3 regions of the Rhizobium sp. 01T417 genome follow, and region 1 is predicted to be linked to each of the others. Evidence: predicted binding sites of a transcription regulator. Region 1 holds the regulator's gene; each other region holds the start of a gene.
The links. The regulator PhoB, encoded in region 1, activates phosphate uptake and scavenging genes when phosphate is short. The targets are predictions, from matches to a motif close to TGTCATNNANCTGTCAT.

Region 1 (7,712 bases):
GGAGTTCACCTCGCCGCAGACGCTGGTTGCCTTCGCGCTTGGTATCACGCTGTTCTTCATCACGCTTTGCCTCAACATCTACGCGCTCTATATCGTGCGCAAATACCGGGAGCAGTACGAATGACGGATATTGTTTCTCCGGGTCAGGGCGTTGTCGTTTCGAAGGCGCCTGAACGTCGCGACATCGGCCTCAAGCGCCGCTATGCCGCCGAGCGCCGGTTCCGCATCTATGGCATCGCTGCGATCTCCTTTGGCTTGATCTTCCTGGCGGTTTTGCTGACGAGCGTCGTCAGCAAGGGCTACACGGCCTTCCTGCAGACGGCGATCACGCTGCCGATCGAGTTCAGCGAGAAAACCATCGACCCGAACAACAAGCGCGCAACGGATCCGTCCGTGCTGATCGCGGCCAATTATTCGGTTCTCATCCGCGACGCGATGGTCAAGACGCTGAACCTCAATGCATCGAGCCGTCCCGAGGTGCGTGACGCGACCGCTATGATCTCCAAGGGCGCGCCGATCCAGCTGCGCGACATGGTCGTTGCCGATCCGTCGCTCATCGGCAGGACAGTCAACATCACCCTGCTTGCAGACGCCAACGTTGACTCCGCCAACAAGGGTCAGATTGACCTCAAGGTCGACGAGAAGAACCGCAAGGTGAACGACAGGCAGGTTGGCTGGATGAACCAGCTGGCGGAAACCGGTGCGCTGCACAAGAAATTCAACACCGGGCTCTTCGTCAACGGCAACTCCAGCCGTCCCGAGGCCGCCGGTCTTGGTGTCGCCCTGGTTGGCTCGCTTTATCTGATGTTGATCGTGCTCGTCCTTTCCCTGCCGATCGGCGTTGCCGCTTCGATTTACCTCGAGGAATTTGCACCGAAGAACAAGCTGACGGACCTGATCGAGGTCAACATCAACAACCTCGCGGCGGTTCCCTCCATCGTCTACGGTCTGCTCGGTCTTGCTGTTTTCATCAACTTCGCCGGCCTGCCGCGTTCAGCGTCGCTGGTTGGTGGTCTGGTACTGACCCTGATGACCTTGCCCACGATCATCATCGCGACCCGCGCAGCGCTTCGCGCCGTCCCGCCATCGATCCGCTCGGCCGCGCTCGGCCTCGGCGCCTCCAAGATGCAGATGGTCTTCCACCACGTCCTGCCGCTTGCGATGCCCGGTATCCTGACCGGCACGATTATCGGTCTGGCGCACGCGCTCGGGGAGACGGCGCCGCTGCTTTTGATCGGCATGGTCGCTTTCGTCGCGAATGCTCCGGCGACGCCCATGGAGCCTTCGACGGCCCTGCCGGTGCAGGTCTACATGTGGGCCAATGAAGCCGAGCGCGCCTTCGTCGAGCGGACCTCCGGCGCCATTATCGTCCTGCTCCTATTCCTGATCCTCATGAACCTCGGAGCCATCCTCTTGCGTCGTCGCTTTGAGCGCCGCTGGTAAACGGAGTAAACATTATGAACATGTTGACGGAAGCAGCAGTTGAGAAAGCGGTTGATCAGAAGATGAACACCATTCCCTACAAGATGATCGGCCAGGACGTCTCCGTTTACTACGGCGAGAAGCGCGCGCTGTTCGACGTGAAGCTGAACATCCGTGAAAACACGGTGACCGCCCTGATTGGCCCATCCGGTTGCGGCAAGTCCACCTTCCTGCGCAGCCTGAACCGCATGAACGACACGATCGACGGTTGCCGCGTCACTGGCAAGATCACGCTCGATGGCGAAGATATCTACGATCCGGATATCGACGTTGTGGAGCTTCGCGCGCGTGTAGGCATGGTGTTCCAGAAGCCCAACCCGTTCCCGAAGACGATCTACGAAAACGTCGCCTACGGTCCGCGTATCCATGGGCTCGCCAAGTCGAAGGCCGACATGGACCAGATCGTCGAACACAGCCTGCAGCGCGCCGGCCTCTGGAATGAGGTGAAGGATCGCGTTCACGAAGCCGGCACCGGTCTTTCCGGTGGTCAGCAGCAGCGCCTCTGCATCGCCCGCGCCGTCGCCGTCAGCCCCGAAGTCATCCTGATGGACGAGCCATGCTCGGCACTCGATCCGATTGCAACGGCCAAGGTCGAGGAGCTCATCCACGAGCTCCGCGAGAACTACACGATTGTCATCGTGACGCACTCGATGCAGCAGGCCGCCCGTGTTTCGCAGCGCACAGCCATGTTCCACCTTGGCAACCTCGTCGAGGAGAATGACACCGACAAGATGTTCACCAACCCGGACGATCCGCGCACCCAGGACTACATCATGGGCCGCTTCGGTTGATCGGCCGTCTCGGTAGCACTTACGATATTCAAGGATGAGCCCTATGGCATCGACACATATCTTTTCTGCCTACGACGATGATTTGAAGTTCCTGTCCCGCCGTATCTCGGAAATGGGCGGCTTGGCCGAGCAGATGGTCTCGGATGCCGTACGCGCGCTCGTAAACGGCGATACGGCTCTTGCCCAGAAGGTCATCTCGGACGATGTGATCCTCGACCACGCGGAGCGCGAGATCGGCGACAAGGCGATCGTCACGATCGCCCGCCGCCAGCCGATGGCGGCCGATCTTCGCGAGATCATGGGCTCCATCCGCATCGCGGCAGACCTGGAGCGCGTCGGCGACCTGGGCAAGAACACTGCCAAGCGCGTCATTGCCGTACAGAGCGCCGGCGTGCCGCGCAAGCTCGCCCGCGGCCTCGAGCACCTGTCCGAGCTCGCCCTCGTCCAACTCAAGGAAGTCCTCGACGTCTACACGAGCCGTGCTGCCGACAAAGCAAAATCGGTCCGTGAGCGCGACGAGGAAATCGACGCGATGTACACCTCGCTGTTCCGTGAAATGCTCACCTACATGATGGAAGATCCGCGCAACATCACCAGCTGCACGCATCTTCTGTTCTGCGCCAAGAACATCGAGCGCATCGGCGACCACGCCACCAACATTGCCGAAACGATCTACTACATGGCCACCGGTGCCCAGCCGGAAGGCGAACGTCCGAAGGACGATACCGCCAACACCGTCGGCGCAGTCACTGAATAGTCATTCCGCGACCGCGCCCCCAGGAGACCGAAACGAATGATCCCTAAAGTAGCTGTCGTTGAAGACGAAGAAGCGCTGAGCGTGCTTCTCCGCTATAACCTTGAGGCCGAAGGCTTTGAGGTCGATACCATCCTGCGCGGCGACGAGGCCGAGATCCGGCTTCAGGAACGCACGCCGGACCTTCTCATCCTCGATTGGATGTTGCCGGGCGTGTCTGGCATCGAGCTCTGCCGCCGCCTGCGCATGCGGCCGGAAACCGAGCGCCTGCCGATCATCATGCTGACCGCCCGTGGCGAGGAAAGCGAACGGGTTCGCGGCCTCTCGACCGGTGCTGACGATTACGTCGTCAAGCCGTTCTCGACGCCGGAGCTTGTCGCTCGCGTCAAGGCGATGCTGCGTCGTGCCAAGCCCGAGGTGCTCTCGACGCTGCTGAAGTGCGGCGATATCGAGCTGGATCGCGAGACGCACCGCGTTCACCGCAAGAGCCGCGAAGTCCGCCTCGGCCCGACCGAATTCCGCCTTCTCGAGTTCTTGATGGCATCGCCCGGCCGCGTCTTCTCGCGCTCGCAGTTGCTCGATGGCGTCTGGGGTCACGACATCTATGTCGACGAGCGTACTGTTGACGTCCATGTCGGCCGCCTGCGCAAGGCTTTGAACTTTTCCAACATGCAGGACGTCATCCGCACCGTGCGCGGTGCCGGCTATTCGATGGAAGCCTGATCCTTTCAGGCGAGAGCCTGAGAGGTCTTTCCCTTACAACGAAAAACGGGCCCGCGAGGGCCCGTTTTCTTTATTCCTTATCCGGCTTCCGGGTCAGGCGACCCGGTTAGCGGCCTTGCGGCGCTCGTTGACCGGCTGGTAGGCCATGCGCTGATGATACGTGCAATACGGGGAAGAGTCCGGGGACTCGCAACCGCAGAAGTGGAAGTCGTCATTGAGCGGATCGCCGACCGGCCACTTGCAGGTGCGCTCGGTGAGCTCGGTGAGGCCAAGGCGGCGAGAAATCGGAACGATTACATTTGCGGCCGGACGGAAGCGGACTTCCTCCACCGTATCGATTTCGATCTCTTCCTTGAGCATCGTCGCGCCCTGTTGGCGGGTAACGGTGCGTGTGGTGATCCGCGAGGCGTAGTTCGTGGCGCGGGGCGCCGAAGTCGTGCGCTTGGGGGTTCTGACGGTGGTCGTCGAACCGCCGGCCTTGGCACGGCCGGGCAGACTCAAACGATGGACTTTACCAATGACGGCGTTACGACTTACACCGCCAAGTTGTGCTGCGATCTGGCTGGCGCTCAGGCCTTCGGACCACAGCTTCTTCAGTTTTTCAACGCGCTCGTCTGTCCAGTTCATGCCCCTGTCTCCGCCTTATTAGCGTTGGTGTAGGCAGAATCCTTCACCGTTGCCACGGACGTATCCGAGGCAAGAAACGCTTACTCAAATTTTGGTGACTAGTTCCGCCGCATGCAGCCTAGTAATTGAGTTTTAACCTAGTGTGAGGCCGACTCCGTGACAAGAGTCGGTTGAATCTCGGGGAATCGATTTTCAAGTTTTCCCCAACTTGCTGGGCGTGAGAGTCATTTATGCAACATAGTTGTTGATAGGTCGAGCGCCTCGGGATGGCTGCTTGACGCATGCAGCGAAACCTCAGTTTTGTTGACATTGCAGTGCGAAAAGTAAATAGTGCTGCTCGCCGCCGAAAGGCGGCATTTTTAATTTTCCGGACCTGCTTTCCTTAGCCGGAGTCCGGCTGCTGATGATTGCTGATAGGAGATCGCGCCATGGCTGAAGCCGCGCTTTACGACACCTACTCTCGTGCCCCGCTGCGGTTCGAGCGAGGAGAAGGCGTGTGGCTGATCAGCGAAACGGGCGAGCGATATCTTGATTTCGGCGCGGGCGTTGCCGTCACCTCCGTTGGCCACAGCCATCCGCATGTGGTTGGCGCGCTGAAGGAGCAGGCCGACAAGGTCTGGCATCTGTCCAACATCTATGAGATCCCGGGTCAGGAAACACTGGCAAAGCGGCTGACCGATGCGACCTTCGCCGATAAGGTGTTCTTCACGAACTCCGGCGCGGAAGCCTTGGAATGCGCGATCAAGACCGCGCGCCGCTATCAGTTTTCCAAGGGCCATCCCGAGCGGTTCCATATTATCACCTTTGAAGGCGCCTTCCATGGCCGTACGCTGGCGACGATTGCCGCCGGTGGCCAGGAGAAATACCTCGAAGGCTTCGGTCCCAAGGCGCCTGGCTTCGATCAGGTGCCGTTCGGTGATCTCGATGCACTCCGCAGCGCCATCACAAATGAAACGGCCGCGATCCTCATCGAACCTATTCAGGGGGAAGGCGGCGTCCGCCCGGCGACGAACGAGTTCCTGAAGGCACTTCGCGCGATCTGCGACGAGCATGGTCTGCTGCTGATTTTCGATGAAGTGCAGACCGGCATGGGCCGCACGGGCAAGCTCTTTGCGCATGAGTGGTCAGGCGCTACCCCCGATATCATGGCGGTTGCCAAGGGCATCGGCGGCGGCTTCCCGCTCGGAGCCTGCCTTGCCACGGCAGAGGCCGCTTCCGGCATGAAGGCCGGCACGCATGGCTCCACTTATGGCGGCAATCCGCTCGCCATGGCAGTTGGCAGTGCCGTGCTCGACGTGATCCTCGCGGAGGGCTTCCTGCAGCAGGTGCGTGACGTCTCGCTGGTATTCCGCCAAGGGCTGGCCTCGCTCAAGGATCGCTATCCTGATATCATCGAGGATATCAAGGGCGAGGGGCTGCTGCTCGGCGTCAAGGCCGCCGTGCCGTCCTCCGAACTGCTGCAGGCGATCCGTGACGCCCATCTGCTCGGCGTACCCGCTGGCGACAATGTCATTCGTCTTCTGCCGCCTCTGGTCGTCACTGCTGACGAAGCCCGCGAGGGCCTTGCCCGCCTCGAACGCGCCGCCGAAAGCGTGCGCGCTGCGAAGGTCAAGAAGACGGCTTAATGAATAGTGCCTGTCGGAAGGCGGGCGTGATAGGTAACGATAATGGCTTCCCCCAAACACTTCCTCGATCTCTCCGCCGTCGCGGCATCCGACCTACGGCTCATCATGGATGACGCAATCTCGCGCAAACAGGCCTTCAAGGCCGGGCAGGGCGACAAGCCGCTATCAGGCAAGATGCTGGCGATGATCTTCGAAAAGCCCTCGACGCGCACCCGCGTGTCCTTCGACGTTGGCATGCGCCAGCTCGGGGGCGAGACGCTGTTCCTGTCGGGCACAGAAATGCAGCTTGGCCGCGCCGAGACGATCGGTGACACGGCCAAGGTGCTGTCGCGCTATGTCGACGCGATCATGATCCGCACGACTGATCATGCCCGCATGCTGGAGCTCGCCGAGCATGCAACCGTTCCTGTCATCAACGCATTGACGGATGATACGCACCCCTGCCAGATCATGGCTGATGTCATGACCTTCGAAGAGCACCGCGGCCCGATCAAGGGCAAGACGATCGCCTGGACCGGCGACGGCAACAACGTGCTGCATTCGTTGGTCGAAGGAGCCGCGCGTTTTGGCTACCGCATGAATATGGCGGTGCCCCTTGGTTCCGAGCCAAAGGATCACTATCTGAACTGGGCCCGCAATGAGGGCGCCGAAATCATGCTTTACCATGATGCAGACCGTGCGGTCGCCGGCGTCGATTGTGTGGTGACCGATACCTGGGTCTCCATGAATCAGGAACATCGGGCCCGTGGTCACAACGTATTCCAGCCTTATCAGGTCAATTCGGCTTTGATGGCGCAGGCCGACAAGGATGCATTGTTCATGCATTGCCTGCCCGCCCATCGTGGTGAGGAAGTTACGGACGAGGTGATCGACGGCCCGCAATCCGTGGTCTTCGATGAAGCGGAAAACCGTCTTCATGCGCAGAAGTCGATTCTTGCTTGGTGCCTGGGCGCGATCTGAACCATACTGGACGCCACGTTTGGCCGGAAGGCCCGGTGGCCGTGCGAGCGGATGGACACCCTTGTCTGCCGCTCTCAGACTAGGAGAAGACCATGGCAGAACCTGCAGCCACCCTCGGCGAATTCAATTTCGCCGGCGATGATCATGTCGTTCCGTTTCAGGTTGAGGGACTGGATGTGCGCGGTCGCGCCGTCCAGCTCGGGCCGATGCTGGACGCGATCCTCGAGCGCCATCGCTATCCTGCGCCCGTCGCGCGGCTTCTTGCCGAAGTCGTTGTGCTGACGGTGCTGCTCGGCACGTCGCTGAAATTTGAAGGCAAGTTCACGGTCCAGACCAAGGGCGACGGCCCGGTGGACCTGCTTGTTTGCGATTTCTCGACGCCTGAGAACGTGCGTGCCTACGCACGCTTCAACCAGGGCCTCCTCGACAGGGCCGTTGCGGCAGGGCAGATCGAGCCCGAACAGCTTCTCGGCAAGGGCATGCTGGCCTTTACGATCGATCAGGGCAAGTTTTCCCAACCCTACCAGGGTATCGTTGCGCTCGACGGTGCGACCCTTGAAGAGATTGCCGGCACCTATTTCCGCCAGTCTGAGCAGATCCCGACGCGGGTGCGTCTTGCTGCTGCCGAACTCTTCGATCGCGACGACGCGGGCAAGCCGCGCCACCGCTGGCGGGCTGGCGGTCTTGTCGCCCAGTTCCTGCCGGAAGCGCCGGAGCGCATGCGCCAGCCGGATCTTCACGGCGGCGACG
Region 2 (7,712 bases), on a different contig from region 1:
CCGGCCGAAGATAGAGTTCGTAGATCTCGCCCTCTTGGGGCAGGGCGCGGGCGCGATTGAGGCCGAGCGTTGCGTAGCCTGCGACAGTGCCGGCCACGTCGAGAACGAGAAGCGTTGCCGGCCCGCGGGTGGCCTTGCGCCACCAGTTCTCGCCGCGACGCTCGATCATCTGCCGCAACGCACGATGCGGAATGATCCCCGCATAGGTGTGCTGCCACGCAAGCCGATGCACTTCCGATATGGCTCGGGAATCGTGCGGTTCGGCCCGCCGAACATCGATCGACAACGTCTTCATAACGCGTACTCTGGTCCCATTGTCGGCAATTAACCATATGCGCCCGGCGCATTCAGGTTGTTTGCCCACAGGCTAAACATGTGGACGACAGCTGAAATTTAACGCTTTTTTAACTATTGCGACAAGCGAGATTCGGCAGACTGCACAAATAAAAAACCCCGGCGCAATGGCCGGGGTTGAAGGCTGAAAGACTTCAGTCGCTTAGGCGGACTTCGCCTTGGCGAAGCGCTTGCGGTCGTTGGCGTCGAGATACATCTTGCGCAGGCGGATCGACTTCGGCGTCACTTCCATCAGCTCGTCGTCCTGGATCCAGGAGAGAGCGCGGTCGAGCGTCATGCGGATCGGCGGCGTCAGCTTGACGGCTTCGTCCTTGCCGGCGGCGCGGATGTTGGTCAGCTGCTTGCCCTTGAGGACGTTGACCTCGAGGTCGTTGTCTCTGCTGTGGATGCCGATGATCATGCCCATGTAGACCTTTTCGCCGGGCTCGATCATCATCGGGCCGCGATCTTCCAGGTTGAACATGGCGTATGCAACGGCTTCGCCCGGAGCGTTGGCCAGGAGAACGCCGTTCGTGCGGCCGCCGATTTCACCCTTGTAAGGCTGGTAGTCCTTGAACAGGCGGTTCATCACGGCAGTGCCGCGCGTATCCGTCAGGAGTTCCGACTGGTAGCCGATCAGGCCGCGGGTCGGCGCGTTGAAGACCAGGCGAACGCGGTTGCCGCCCGAAGGACGCAGCTCGGTCATTTCAGCCTTGCGCTCGGACATCTTCTGCACGACGACGCCGGAATGCTCTTCATCGACGTCGATGACGACTTCCTCGATCGGCTCCATCAGCTGGTCGTTCTCGTCGCGGTGCATGACGACGCGCGGACGCGACACGGCGAGCTCGAAGCCTTCGCGGCGCATGGTTTCGATCAGAACGGCGAGCTGCAATTCGCCGCGGCCGGAGACGTAGAACGAATCCTTGCCTTCGGCTTCTTCGATCTTCAGCGCGACGTTGCCTTCTGCTTCCTTGAACAGGCGGTCGCGGATGACGCGCGAGGTGACCTTGTCACCTTCGGTGCCGGCGAGCGGGCTGTCGTTGACGATGAAGGACATGGTGACGGTCGGCGGATCGATCGGCTGCGCGGTCAGCGCCTCGGTGATCGCGGGATCACAGAAGGTGTCGGCAACCGTGCCCTTGGAGAGGCCGGCGATCGCGACGATGTCGCCTGCATGCGCTTCATCGATCGAGGTGCGCTCGATGCCGCGGAAGGCGAGGATCTTGGAGATACGACCGGATTCGATCAGCTTGCCATCCTGGCCGAGAACCTTGACAGCCTGGTTCGGCTTGATCGAGCCGGAATTGATGCGGCCGGTGATGATGCGGCCGAGGAAGGGGTTGGCTTCGAGGATCGTGCCGATCATCGTGAACGGGCCTTCGGCAACCGTCGGCTCCGGAACGTGGTTGAGCACGAGGTCGAGCAGCGGTGCCAGACCCTGGTCCTTCGGGCCTTCAGGATTGACGTTCATCCAGCCATCGCGACCCGAACCGTAGAGGATCGGGAAGTCGAGCTGTTCGTCGGTCGCGTCGAGGCTGGCGAAGAGGTCGAATACTTCGTTGATGACTTCTTCATGGCGGCCATCGGGACGGTCGATCTTGTTGATCGCAACGATCGGACGGAGGCCGACCTTCAGCGCCTTGGAGACGACGAACTTGGTCTGCGGCATCGGGCCTTCGGAGGAGTCGACCAGAACGATCGCGCCGTCCACCATCGAGAGAATACGCTCGACTTCACCACCAAAGTCGGCGTGGCCGGGGGTGTCGACGATGTTGATGCGAACGCCCTTCCACTCGACCGATGTCGCCTTGGCAAGGATCGTGATGCCGCGTTCCTTTTCCAGGTCGTTCGAGTCCATGACGCGTTCTGCAACGCGCTGGTTCTCGCGGAACGAGCCGGACTGTTTCAGGAGTTCGTCAACCAGTGTCGTCTTGCCATGGTCAACGTGCGCGATAATCGCGATGTTGCGAAGTGCCATATGTCTATATCTCTGAAGCTGGGGCGCCGCGCTGGGAGAAGGCGCCAATTTCATTTGGGCGGCTCATACAGTGTTTTTCGCGTTTGCGAAAGGGGGGAGGCCGGATTGCCTGCCATGCATGGACGTCAACTCGATATCTGCGGATCGAGCGTCGTCCGCCACAGCTCGGTATCGTTCCGATCCATCAGCCTCACGGTCAGTTGCTCGGTCTGCCCGTCGATGTCGACAAGCCCGAAGAACTGCATGCCTGCCGACGGCGGCAGGTTCTGCTCCGCACCGCCGGGTGCGGCTTTCATGAACTTCACCTCCGGTCCGAAAGTCATGTCGAGTTCCTGCGGCCCATAGGTTCCGGAATGCAGCGGACCCGCAACGAACTCCCAGAATGGCAGGAACTCGCGGAACTTGGCCTTACCGGGATCGTAATAGTGTACAGCCGTGTAGTGCACGTCGGCTGTCAGCCAGATCATGTTCGCTATGCCGGCATCGCGGATGAAGCGCAGCAGATCGGCGAACTCCAGCTCGCGGCCAAGCGGGGCGCCATTGTCGCCGTTGGAGATCGACTCGCTGCCCGTCCGGTGGCCGTAATCGTCCCAGATCACCAGCCCGATCGGCAGATCGCAGGCGATCACCTTCCAGGTCGCGGTCGAACGCACCAGTTCCCGCTTCAGCCACGCCAGCTGGCGCTCGCCCAAAAGCCGCGACTCCGGCGTCGACTCGGCATCGAGCCCATGACTGTTCGGGCCGCGATAGGAGCGCAGGTCGATGAAGAAGACATCGAGCAGCGGACCGTAAGACACCTTGCGGTAGATCCGACCGGGCTCATCGGCCACGTAACGGATCGGCGTCATCTCGTGGAAGGCACGGCTTGCGCGGGCAGCAAGCGTGGCGATCGATTTTTCCTTGTAGCGATCATCATCACGGAGGTCGGTCGAGGGCGACCAGTTGTTCAGCACCTCGTGATCGTCCCATTGGTAGAAGACAGGGCAGACCGCATTGAACGCCTTCACGTGCTCGTCGAGCAGATTATAGGTCCACTGGCCGCGAAACTGGTCGAGCGTCTGCGCGATGTCGCGCTTTGCCTCGGTGACGACGCGGTTTTTCCAAACGCCGCCATCTCGCAGCCTGACCTCGTCCGTGATCGGATTGTCGGCGTAAATAGTGTCGCCCGAATGGATCATGAAATCCGGGCGATGGTAGGCGATCGTCGAATAGGTGCGCATCCCCTCCTCGTCGATGCCCCAGCCCTGGCCGGCCGTATCCCCAGACCACGCGAAGCGGATGCTGCGCTTGCCCGCCGGCGCCGTGCGAAACTGTCCATGGATGGGTTCCGACAGGTCGTTGAGGTCCTGCAGGTCGGCCGCACGAAAGCGATAGAAGATCTCTTGATCATCAGGGAGATTCTGGAGCAGCAGCTTTCCCGCAAGATTGGTGCCCGGTGTCACGTCTATGGGCGCGACGCGCACCGCGTTGGCGAACCGGTCGCTCGTCGAATACTCGACATGCAGTCGTGCCGGCCGGTTCACCTGCGCCCAGACCATACCCGAATTCGCATCGACATCGCCGGATTGCACGCCTGCTGTAAAGACCGGGCGACTTGACGAGCCGCGCGCGTAGTAGGGCATCGCCAGCCCCGCCAGTGCAAATCCGCCAACGGCGCCCATGGATGAGAGGAAGCGTCGGCGGGTTGTTTCAGTCAATGTCATGCCAAGGTCTATCCGGCTAACGGGAGGGCCGAACCTATGGCGGCTGTCATGTCATGCGTTTGAAGGCGGCATGACGGTTTTTCGAAACTTCAGCGACAGTTTTGCTACGAGGCGTCGCCGGTGAGGCGCTATTCCGCCACCAAACCACTGCGGCGAAGCAGCGTCAGCAGCAGAAGCGGCAAGAGCGTCGTGATGAGGATAGCGATGAAGGCCATCGCCATGCCGAGCCCGATCGATCCCTGTTCGAACTGGCGCCAGATGAAGGTGGCGATCGTCTGCATGCCGACAGGCGCCACGACAACCGAGGCCACCAGTTCGCGCGAGGCGAGCGCAAAGACCAATAGCATCGCCGAAGCAAGGCTCGGGAAGACGAGCGGCAGGAGGATGCGGCGAAAGGCGGTTACCCCGCTTGCGCCGAAGACCCGGGCCGCCGCTTCCAGGCTATCCCCGATCTGCTGGAAGGCCGCGGTCGTATAGCGCACCGGCTGCGGCAGCAGTATGCAGCAATAGGCGAGCAGCAGGATGAATGCCGTGTTGTAGGGGGTCGCCGGCAGCCATGGCATGTTCCAAGCAAGGATCAGCCCGACGGCAACGACGATGCCCGGCAGCGCATTCGGCAGGATCGTCATCGTGTCGATCGCCACGCGTCCGCGGATCTTCGTCTTGACGACCGTATAGGCGGCCAGCACGCCGATGAGCCCGGTAATCAAGGCCGTGCCGATGCCAAGCGAGAAGCTGTTGGCGAGCGCCCCCAGAGCGCCGGCGCTGTTGTTGAAGACCGACAGGAAGTTTTCGGCGCTGATGTTGTCGAGCGCCAGACCACCGGAAATCGTCCGCGACAGCGCCGTGAGCAGGATCGATAGCAGTGGCACGCCCGTTGCCAGGAAGGCAACCACGGCAAAGGCGATCATCACGGGAACCTTCATCGCCCCAAGCGGTCGCTTGTCCTTGGCAGCAGGTTTGCCGCCCACCGTTTGATAGGAGCGTCGGGCGAGGATCCATCGCTGCAGCAGGAATGTCAGCAGAGACATGACGACGAGCAGGATCGACAGGATCGCCGCTCCCGGCAGATCGATCGGCCAATCCGAGATCCGCAGGTCGATACCGGTGACCAGCACCTGGAAGCCGGCACGACGACCAAGGGCAGCGGGCGTACCGTATTCCTCGATCGCCGCGGCAAAGACCAGCATCAGGCTGGCAACGAGCCCGGGCGCCGACAGCGGCAGCGTGATCCGAAAGAAGGCGCGCGCCGGCGACGCGCCAAAGACGCGGCCGACATCCGCATAACGCGCACCAACAGCCTCAACCGTGCGCGACACGGCGAAATAGACCACCGGAAAGGTATTGAAGGCCATGACCATGGTCATGCCGAAGAGCGAGAAGAGGAAGGGCGCGAGGTTAAATCCCGCGATCTGCTGAAGATAGCCGCGCGGCTGCAGCGCCATGATCCAGCCAAGCGTCGCGATGTAGGGCGGGATCATGAATGGGACGAGCAGGAGCACATCCCACAGCGGTGCAAGCGGAATGCGGTAGAGTGCCCGAAACACGCCGAGCGGCACCGCCACCAGCGCCGAGGCCAGCACCACGCAACTGCCGAGCAGAATGGTGTTCCCGGCCATGTCGATCAGCGCGCTATCGAAAAGCGTCGCAGCAAGCGAGGAGAAAGGGCCCGCGAACGAGCCCTGTCCGATGTTGGGGAAGATGCCCTGAAGCACAACGGCGATGAATGGAACGGCGACGACAACGGTCAAGCTCGCGATCGCCAGCCAGGCGGCCGGCGCAGCACCGCTACTATCGTTCGTCCTCATCGCCCTGCCCTTATTTGCCGCCGAACGTGTCGGTGACCTGCTTCAGCGTTTCCTTCCGCTTGCCGTAAACGGCAGCGGTGTCGTACTTCAGCAGCTTCAGATCGCTGATCAGCGGACGGTTTGCCGGAATGTCGGTACGAGCCGGCATCAGCATCTGGTCGGCAACGAGCGTCTGGCCTTCGTCGGATAGCATGTAGTCGATGAACTTCTTCGCCTCGTCCTTGTTTTTCGACCAGTTGAGGATCATCGCCGGACGCGGCGCGATGACGGTGCCGGATTCCGGGAAGATCACATCGATGGCCTCGCCCTTTTCCTTGGCGTTGAGCGTGATGTAATCGACGGCGCCGAAGACAGCGGCCTTGGCACCCTGCAGAACCGGGTTCAGAGCCTCGGCATTGGCGCCGGCGATGATCGCGCCATTATCCTTCAGATCCTTGAAGAGCTTGAAGTCGTCCTGGCCGGCCAGTGCCGCCGTCAGCTCGAAGGACGAGCCGGATTGCGCCGGATCCGGAATATTGACGAGGTCCTTGTATTCGGGCTTCGTCAGGTCGGCCCACTCGGCGGGCTTCGGCGTGCCGCTCTTGGTGTTCCAGGCGATGCCGAGCGCCGAGATGCCCTGGGCAACGGCCGTGTCGGTCTTCAGGAAATCAGGAACCCTGGCGGCGTTCGGGCTGCTGTAGGACACGAGCCAGCCGCGCTTGGCGAAGTCGGTTGCCGTATCCCAGGAAGCCGAAATGAGAACGTCGACCACAGGGTTCGAGGCTTCTGCTTCGATACGGGCCATGACCTTGCCGGTCGTTGCCTGGAAGACATTGACCCTGACCCCAGTCTGTTTGGTGAAGCCGGCCGACAGCTTGTCGATCAGCCCCTGCGGACCGGCGGTATAGACCGTGATGTCGGCGTGGGCGACGCCCGCCATCAACGTTACGGCGAGAACGCCGAAAGTGATGCTCTTCAACGACTTAAGCATGCTCCAAATTCTCCTCTTTGGACAAATGAATTTCTTTGCCGAACCAGCGGATCTGGCCGGGATCGATCGACAGACCGATGCCCTCGCCGGGCCGCAGCTTGGCGCGGCTCAAAACCTGCAATTCGATCTTTTCGGCGCCGACCAGCGAGACGGTCGCCAGATGACCATCCCCGCGGAACTGCGAACGCAGCACCGTTGCGGCAAGTGTGCCTGGCAGGATCTCGCCCGCGCTGATCGATCCGGTGGGGATGAGGACGCGAACGGCGCAATCGACACCATCGACGCCGCGCAGCAATGCAAGGCCGCTACCTTTGAAGAACCAGTGTTCGTCGCGGTATTCGAGTTCGGCGATACCGCCGAGGCGCAGGAAGTCGGCCACCTCGGGCGTTGCGGGCTTCTCGATCAGCTCGTCGGGCGATGCCAGCTGCTCGATCAGCCCGCCACGCATGACGGCAACATCATCCGCCAGCGTCAGCGCCTCGCTATGATCGTGCGTGACGTAGATTGCCGTCAGGCCGAGCGTCGCGATCAGCTCGGCAAGTTCGCCGACCATGTTTTCACGCAGTTCGCGATCGAGATTGGACAGGGGTTCGTCGAAGAGAATGAGCTGCGGTTCGGCAACGATCGCTCGCGCGATCGCGACACGCTGTTGCTGGCCGCCGGAGAGATCGCTCGGCCGGCGGTCGGCATAAGCACCGAGACCGACGCGTTCGAGCGCCCGCATCGTCCGCGACTGCCGTTCGGATTTACCGACGCCGCGCATTTCGAGCGGAAAGGAGACGTTGCCGCCAACGGTCATGTTCGGCCAGAGCGCATAGTCCTGAAATACCATGCCGAGGTTGCGCTTTTCCGGCGGCGAGAAGGCGCCAGTTGCGGCATCGGCAACGGTGCGTCCGGTAATCGCGATCGAACCTTTC
Region 3 (7,712 bases), 290 kb from region 1:
CTTGCGACATCGAACAGGGCGCGCCAGACGTCATTCCAATCCTTGGGAATGAGCCAGCTCAGAAAATCGAAGAGATGCGGCAGGCGTTCGAAGAAATGGCCGGCATTGCTTTCGTCTGCGAACCGTACCGAGGCGACAAAGGCAGCCAGCAGGATCACCAGCCCGAGACCGGTATAGAGGCGACGGCGGGCCACCATCTTGCTCCAGGCGTCACCGATTTCACTTGCGCTTTGCTGGACGGCGGGCGCTTGGGCGTTGGGATCGGCAAAAGTCATGAAGGGTGTCCGCTTTCTTCGCAGGAAAAAGGGCGGCTTGTGACGGCCGCCCTCCAACTGTCAGGATCGATCAACCGCCGATGGCAGCCTTACGAGCGTCGATGATGGCGTTGTAGAAGTCAGCCTGAACCTTGGTGTAGCCCTGGTAGTCGCCGCCTTCGATGGCTGCGAAGCACTTGGCATCCTTTTCCGGGAGCTTCATGAAGAAGTCGGTGAGCTTGGCCTGCCAATCAGCGCCGAGTTCGTTGCGAACGACGAGCGGGCCGTTCGGGATCAGCGGCGAACGCCAGACTTCAACCAGCTTGTTCGGGTCTACGGTGCCCTTGTCGACGGCCTTGCGGAAGGTGCCGGAGGTGTAGCCGTCCTTGAAATCGCCGATGCCCGAGGAGTCATCAACAGCGATGTCGACCTTGCCGTCGTAAGCGGCGAGAAGGTTGTTCTCGTGGCCGCCGTTGAACTGCGTGGACGCGAAGTACTGGTCGTTCGGCATGCCAGTGTCCTTCGGGATCTGCGTCAGCGGGATCAGGTAGCCCGAGGTGGAGTCCGGATCGGCGTAGCCGAGCTTCTTGCCCTTTGCGTCCTTGATGTCCTTGATGCCGGAGGACTTCAGGGCGAGACCGATCGAGTGGTAGCCCGTCGAGCCGTCCTTCTGAACCGTCGTCAGGATCGGCGTAACGGCCTTGTCGTCCTTGATGGCGATGGCGGCGTAGCCGGAAGCGCCGAGCTCCGCGAAGTCGAGCGTGCCGCCGAGCAGACCCTGGATAACGCCGTCATAGTCAGCAGCCGGGAAGAGCGAAACCTTCTCGAAGCCGAACTCGGTCTTCAGGTGGTCAGCCAGGCAAGCGTAGTTGCGCAGGCGGTCGGCTTCGTTTTCGCCGCCGAGGATGCCGACGCGGAATTCCTTGAGGTCTGCGGCATGCGAGACGCCGGCAAGCGCAAACAGCGCCGTCGCGGCAAAGAGTGCTTTCTTCAACATGGTACTCTCCTGATTGACCGGTGTCCCCGGCGATCTCTGGTTAGAAGAAGGTGCCCATAACGCGGGCTTACGATCGAGGCCGCCCCTCTCAGAGACCGGCCAGCGCCAGCGGTTGCAAGCCGGCGGATTGATTGGCGGCAACGGCCGCGGGAATGTTGATCGAGGTCGAGGTCATCGTCTCGTCGATGCTGGCGCCATCCTTGTCGGTGCCGTAGATCTGCTTGACGGCATCGGCGGTCAATTCGGAAGGCCTGCCATCGAACACGACGCGGCCAGCGGCCATCCCGACGATGCGTTCGCAATAGTTGCGGGCCGTATCGAGCGTATGAAGGTTGGTGATGACGGTGATGCCTTCGCGCTCGTTGATATCGCGCAGCGCGTCCATGACAATCTTCGCATTGAGCGGGTCGAGCGAGGCGATCGGCTCGTCGGCGAGCACCATCTTCGGGTTCTGCATCAGGGCGCGGGCAATCGCCACGCGCTGCTGCTGGCCGCCCGACAGAGTGCCGGCCATCTGCAAAGCCGTCTGCTCGATGCCGAGACGCTCAAGGGCAGCGATGGCGTGGATGCGCTCTTCGCGGCTAAAAAGACCGAGCAGGCTCATCGTGGTCGAACGATGGTTGAGACGACCGAGCATGACGTTGGTCAGAACGTCGAGACGCGGAACGAGATTGAACTGCTGGAAGATCATCGCGCAATCGCGCTGCCAGTTGCGCAGCGCCTGGCCACGGAGACTGGAAACCTCGACGCCGGCGAAATGGATCGAGCCCGACGTCGGCTCCTGCAGACGGTTGATCATGCGCAGAAGCGTGGACTTACCGGCGCCGGAACGGCCGATAATGCCGACCATCTGGCCCTGAGGAATGTCGAGCGTCACGGAATCAACAGCTGTCTTCTTTCCGAAACGGCGGGTGACATTCTTCAGTTCGAACATCATGCTCTTCCTCATAGTCCAGATGCGATATGAGGGAGTGCATTAGTCCCGGTTCATGAAGCTCCAATGTCAGTTTTATGTAAGGACTGTCATAATCGAGTTTTGGGGGATAACGAAGCCCGGCCGGTTTGCCTGAAGATAAGAGCCTGCCGGTCGGCGTCTCGCCTCGCGATTTCAACCCCCGGCCTGTCGCCATTGACGGTTGACCGGACCGCCAGTCGATGGCAGGCAATCCGGGACCCGACGATAGTGGAGTAAAGCGATGGACCAGACACTCTTCAAAAGCCTGTGCAAAGACGGGAAGTTCAAAGAGGCCCTCGCTCTCGCCATCCGCGGACACGAGGACGAGAAGTTCACGCCCAGCCGCTTTTCCATGGACAAGAAGACCGGACTGCCGATCTTCTACCGCGGCAACAAGCGCGTCGAACCTGACGAGACCGGTGAATGGCAGCTGGCGAAGAACCCATGGGCGTGAGGGCCGAAGCCAAGAGTTGATTGCGGCAACGGCGACGGCGGCGCGTGCAGCCACCTGGCCTCAAGGCGTTACGGACAGCTGCGAGCGATGGTTACGTGCCGGCGGCGCCTATCGGAACCTCACTTCCGCGCGCGGGCCGACTTGGGTCAACTTTCATCGGATACCCTTGCCACGCAGTGACAGGCGGCCGCGCTCGGCGAGTTCATCCGCGCGCTCGTTGCCGGCAAGGCCCGAATGACCCTTGCACCAGGCGATCGTCAGCAGGCGATTGCGCGAGAGTTGAGCGTCTATCGCCTTCCAAAAATCCGGATTTGCGATGGTGCGGCTTCGGACCTTCGCGTTGGCGCTTATCTTCTTCCAGCCGTTGTTCTTCCAGATGTGGCGCCAGTGATTGCAGCCTTTGACGGCGTAAACGGAGTCGGACCAGACGACGGCTGTTTCCCCCGCTGCATTGCTGTTGATCCACGCCACCGCTTCGAGCAGCGCGACCAGTTCGGTCGCATTGCTGGCGGTGTCCCTGACGCAGCCAAAACCGGAGGCGACTTCGGCATCGTCGCGAAAGACCACAAATGCCCAGCCGCCCTCCCCTGAATCGGGTTCGTAACAACCGTCGGCGAAGACGTGGAGATCGTGCCTGGAGCCAATATTTTCAGCAAGGAGAATAGTGTCGGTGTTGTCGGTCATTTGCGCCTTGTGACATCCATCCGCGAGGACCGATCGCGGGAGGCTCGGTCTTATACCGAACCACCAGGAACGCCAGACCTATTCGGCAGCCGCCAGAAACACCGTGTTCTCTGAAGAAGACGCAAGGGCGCGAACCTTGGCTTCCGTCTTGGCGATCAACCGGTAGAACTCGTCCTGCGCGTCGACATCGAGCTGGATGACGGCATTTACGTCGTCCGGCGTATCGCAGACGCAGGCGACCGCCGATATCGGACAGATACCACCCGGATAGCGCTTGCCGGTTCCCGTGTAGGCGCGGCGGCCCCAATGCTCGGAATAGACCGTTTCCTCACGATCAAGCTCCAGGATCGTGCCCTTGCAGGCGGTCACGATCGCAGCCTTGCCGTAGGCGAACCAATGATAGTTGAGCTTGCGCAGAATATACTTACCAGTGATATCTTCGCCGGCCAATTCCGCCGGATCTTCAATCATTCTGATCATGATGACTTCCTCAAGATCAGTCTAATATCCATGAAGTAGGTTTACGAGACAAGTCGGAAAAGGGTAGCTTTTGTAAAGACTTAGTCACAATGTGTTTCCGATTCTTACAGGAATTGGCATTCACGCAAGCTCATCCACGCCCAAGACGCGTGGTTATCCTTGCGGCAAACAGGGGTCGTCTCCTGTTCTTTCTTAGCAGAGACAGGCGCGACTATTGTGACAATGGGGTGAGCCGATGCTTCGTCGGCTGCAAAGTTTTAGGCACCCAGGCGTGCCGCGAGCAACGGCGGTCGGCCGGCCGATTTTGGGCCGGTCAAGCTCCGGGCAGAATGAGCGCCCCAGTCTGGGGCGCCCGATCATGCTTCGTAGCGGGCGAGGAAATCTTCGGCGCTCAGCGCGCGGAAATCGGCCAGCGCGACCCGCAGGCGGTCGTGCTCCCAATCCCACCAGGCGAGCTTGTCCATCCGTTCGCCGACCTCCTTCGGGAAGCGTTCGCGGATCAGCCTGGCGGGGACGCCGCCGACGATGGTGTAAGGGGCAACATCCTTGGAGACGACGGCACCGGCGCCGATGACCGCGCCATTGCCGACCGTAACACCGGGCAGGATGGTCACACCGTGGCCGATCCAGACGTCATGCCCGATGACGACGCGGTTGGAGCGACGCCATTCGAAGAAATCGGTCTCCATATCGGCATCCGGCCAATAGTCGGCGGCGCGATAGGTGAAGTGGTGCAGCGTTGCGCGCCAGGTCGGGTGGTTGGTGGCGTTGATGCGCACCGAGGCGGCGATGTTGACGAACTTGCCGATCGTCGCGCACCAGATGGCGCCGTCCTGCATGACATAGGAATAGTCGCCGAACTCGACTTCCTCGATGCGGCAACGCTCCGAGACCTCCGTGAAGCGGCCGAAGGTGGCGTTCTTCACGGATGCCGTTTCATTGAAATAGGGCTCGAGGCCAATCCTGCGGCTCATGCGGCGATTGCCTTTCGCGGCGAGAACTTCTGAACGTCGATAATGCGGTCGGCGACGGCCTCGCGCACTTCCTCATCGTGGAAGATGCCGAGAAGGGCGACCCCCGCCTTCTTCTTTTCCTCGATCATGCCGACGACGACGGCGCGGTTCCTGGCGTCGAGCGAGGCCGTCGGCTCGTCGAGGAGCAGGACGGTATGCTCGGTGATGAAGCCGCGGGCGATGTTGACGCGCTGCTGCTCGCCGCCGGAGAAAGTGGCGGGCGGGAGCTGCCAGAGCGCTTCCGGCAGGTTCAGCTTCGAGAGAAGGTTTGCCGCCTTCTCCCGCGCCGTTTCCGCCTTCTCGCCGCGGGCGACCAGCGGCTCGGCAACAACGTCAATCGCCGCGACACGCGGCACTGTTCGCAGGAACTGGCTGACATAGCCGAGTGTGTGGCGACGAACGTCGATGATCGTGCGCGGGTCAGCGGTCGCCAGATCGACGATCTTGTCATGATGCTTGATGAGGATCTGGCCGCTATCGACGGCATAGTTGCCATAGGTCATCTTCAGGAGCGAGCTCTTGCCGATGCCCGAAGGGCCGCCGAGGACCACGCATTCCCCGGATGCGACGGAAAAGGATACGTCCGAAACGACCGGCAGCTTGATGCCGTCGCGCAGGTGCATGGTGAAGCTCTTGACGACTTCAGAAACAACGAGTGGCGTTGCCATGATTTCTTTCCTTAGTTTCGCTTGCCACGGACACCTGTAGCCGGAGTCCGAACAGCATTCGCGATCAGACCTGCAGGATGGAGGAAACGAGGAGCTGCGTGTATGGCTCGCGCGGATCGTCGAGGACGCGATCGGTCAGCCCCTGCTCGATGACATGGCCATCCTTCATCACCATCATGCGGTGCGACAGCAGGCGCGCGACGGCGAGGTCGTGGGTGACGATGATCGCGGCAAGGCCTAGATCGTTGACGAGACCACGCACGAGATCGAGCAAGCGTGCCTGCACCGACACGTCGAGGCCGCCGGTCGGCTCGTCCATGAACACCAGACGCGGGCCGGTCACCAGATTGCGGGCGATCTGCAGACGCTGGCGCATGCCGCCGGAGAAGGCGCGCGGCTGGTCATCGATACGGCCTTCGTCGATCTCGACGCGCTGCAGCCAGTCGATAGCTGTGGAGCGGATGTTGCCGTAGTGGCGGTCGCCGATCGCCATCAGGCGTTCGCCGACATTGGCACCCGCAGACACCGTCATGCGCAGACCGTCAGCCGGATTCTGATGCACGAAACCCCAGTCCGTGCGCATCAGGAAGCGGCGCTCGGCCTCGTTCATGCGGTAGAGGTCGCGATAGGCGCCGTCGCGCATGTGGTATTCGACGCTGCCGGCGGTCGGCATCAACCGCGTCGAGATGCAATTGAGCAGCGTCGTCTTGCCTGAGCCGGATTCACCGACGATGGCGAGCACTTCGCCGGGCCAGAGCTCGAAGGAGACCTTCCGGCAGCCGATACGGTTGCCGTAGAACTTCGAGACGTCGTTGACTTTGAGAAGCGGGGTGTCGCTCATTCGGCGGCCTCCTGATTGGGTGCCAACATCTCGCCGGCATGCCCATGGGCGCGGCGATCTTCGCAATGGTCAGTGTCGGAGCAGACGAACATGCGCCCGCCCTTGTCATCGAGGATGACCTCGTCGAGATAGACCTCTTCCGCGCCGCAGAGCGCACAGGGCTTGCCGAAGCGCTGGATCTCGAAGGGATAGTCGTCGAAATCGAGGCTGACGACTTCGGTATAGGGCGGAACGGCATAGATACGCTTCTCGCGCCCTGCCCCGAAGAGCTGCAGCGCCTCCGACATGTGCATTTTCGGATTGTCGAACTTCGGCGTCGGCGACGGGTCCATGACGTAGCGGCCGGCGACCTTGACCGGATAGGCATAGGTCTTGGAGATGCGGCCGTTATGCGCGATGTCCTCATAGAGCTTCACATGCATGAGACCGTATTCCTCAAGCGCGTGCATCTTGCGGGTTTCGGTCTCGCGCGGCTCGAGGAAGCGCAGCGGTTCCGGGATCGGAACCTGGTAGACCAGCACCTGGTTGGCGGCGAGCTTTTCTTCCGGGATACGGTGGCGGGTCTGGATGATCGTTGCATCCTTGGTATGCGTCGTCACTGCGACGCTTGCGACCTTCTGGAAGAAGGCGCGGATCGAGACGGCGTTGGTCGTATCGTCGGCGCCCTGGTCGATGACCTTCAGCACGTCATCCGGCCCGACGATCGAGGCCGTGACCTGCACGCCGCCGGTGCCCCAGCCGTACGGCATTGGCATTTCGCGCGAGGCGAAGGGTACCTGGTAGCCGGGGATGGCGATCGCCTTCAAGATCGCGCGGCGGATCATGCGCTTCGTCTGTTCGTCGAGGTAAGCGAAATTGTAGCTGGCTAGATCGGTCATTCCGCAGCCTCCTTGATCGTGTCATCGCCGCCGATGCGGTTGGCTTCGAATTCGTTGCGCATGCGGCGAACCAAATCGAGTTCCGCCTGGAAGTCGACGTAGTGGGGCAACTTCAGGTGTTCGACGAAGCCGGTCGACTGCACATTGTCGGCATGCGAGATGACGAATTCCTCGTCCTGTGCCGGAGCCGTGATGTCCTCGCCGAGTTCTTCGGCGCGCAGCGCACGATCGACGAGCGACATGGACATCGCCTTGCGCTCGCTCTGGCCGAAGACCAGGCCATAGCCGCGGGTAAACTGCGGTGGCGCCTTGGACGAACCCTTGAACTGGTTAACCATCTGGCACTCCGTCACCTGGATGGTGCCGAGCGAGACGGCGAAGCCGAGTTCGGGAACGTCGAATTCGACGTCGACCTCACCGATGCGGATCTCGCCGGTGAACGGATGGTTGCGGCCGTAACCGCGCTGCGTGGAATAACCGAGCGCCAG

Region 2: AC1DPR_RS03780 (alkaline phosphatase D family protein) is a predicted target of PhoB. The motif match lies at 4,077-4,093, and genes of this name have one in related genera.
Region 3: phnC (phosphonate ABC transporter ATP-binding protein) is a predicted target of PhoB. The motif match lies at 2,241-2,257, and genes of this name have one in related genera.

The regions. Positions count from the first base shown of each region.
Region 1 is NZ_JBFTQH010000003.1:329,666-337,377, forward strand. Features, by position in the region: gene pstC (phosphate ABC transporter permease subunit PstC) at 1-124, shown strand, start outside; gene pstA (phosphate ABC transporter permease PstA) at 121-1,443, shown strand; gene pstB (phosphate ABC transporter ATP-binding protein PstB) at 1,458-2,273, shown strand; gene phoU (phosphate signaling complex protein PhoU) at 2,317-3,030, shown strand; gene phoB (phosphate regulon transcriptional regulator PhoB) at 3,067-3,750, shown strand; gene AC1DPR_RS05475 (GcrA family cell cycle regulator) at 3,844-4,377, opposite strand; gene AC1DPR_RS05480 (aspartate aminotransferase family protein) at 4,806-6,002, shown strand; gene argF (ornithine carbamoyltransferase) at 6,045-6,962, shown strand; gene AC1DPR_RS05490 (Hsp33 family molecular chaperone) at 7,055-7,712, shown strand, end outside.
Region 2 is NZ_JBFTQH010000002.1:337,586-345,297, reverse strand. Features, by position in the region: gene AC1DPR_RS03790 (GNAT family N-acetyltransferase) at 1-295, opposite strand, end outside; gene typA (translational GTPase TypA) at 497-2,314, opposite strand; gene AC1DPR_RS03780 (alkaline phosphatase D family protein) at 2,440-4,017, opposite strand; gene AC1DPR_RS03775 (ABC transporter permease) at 4,146-5,825, opposite strand; gene AC1DPR_RS03770 (ABC transporter substrate-binding protein) at 5,836-6,795, opposite strand; gene AC1DPR_RS03765 (ABC transporter ATP-binding protein) at 6,788-7,712, opposite strand, start outside.
Region 3 is NZ_JBFTQH010000003.1:34,774-42,485, reverse strand. Features, by position in the region: gene phnE (phosphonate ABC transporter, permease protein PhnE) at 1-275, opposite strand, end outside; gene phnD (phosphonate ABC transporter substrate-binding protein) at 346-1,251, opposite strand; gene phnC (phosphonate ABC transporter ATP-binding protein) at 1,340-2,185, opposite strand; gene AC1DPR_RS04035 (hypothetical protein) at 2,448-2,660, shown strand; gene AC1DPR_RS04030 (ribonuclease H family protein) at 2,814-3,344, opposite strand; gene AC1DPR_RS04025 (hypothetical protein) at 3,423-3,824, opposite strand; gene AC1DPR_RS04020 (DapH/DapD/GlmU-related protein) at 4,181-4,798, opposite strand; gene phnL (phosphonate C-P lyase system protein PhnL) at 4,795-5,505, opposite strand; gene phnK (phosphonate C-P lyase system protein PhnK) at 5,570-6,346, opposite strand; gene AC1DPR_RS04005 (alpha-D-ribose 1-methylphosphonate 5-phosphate C-P-lyase PhnJ) at 6,343-7,224, opposite strand; gene AC1DPR_RS04000 (carbon-phosphorus lyase complex subunit) at 7,221-7,712, opposite strand, start outside.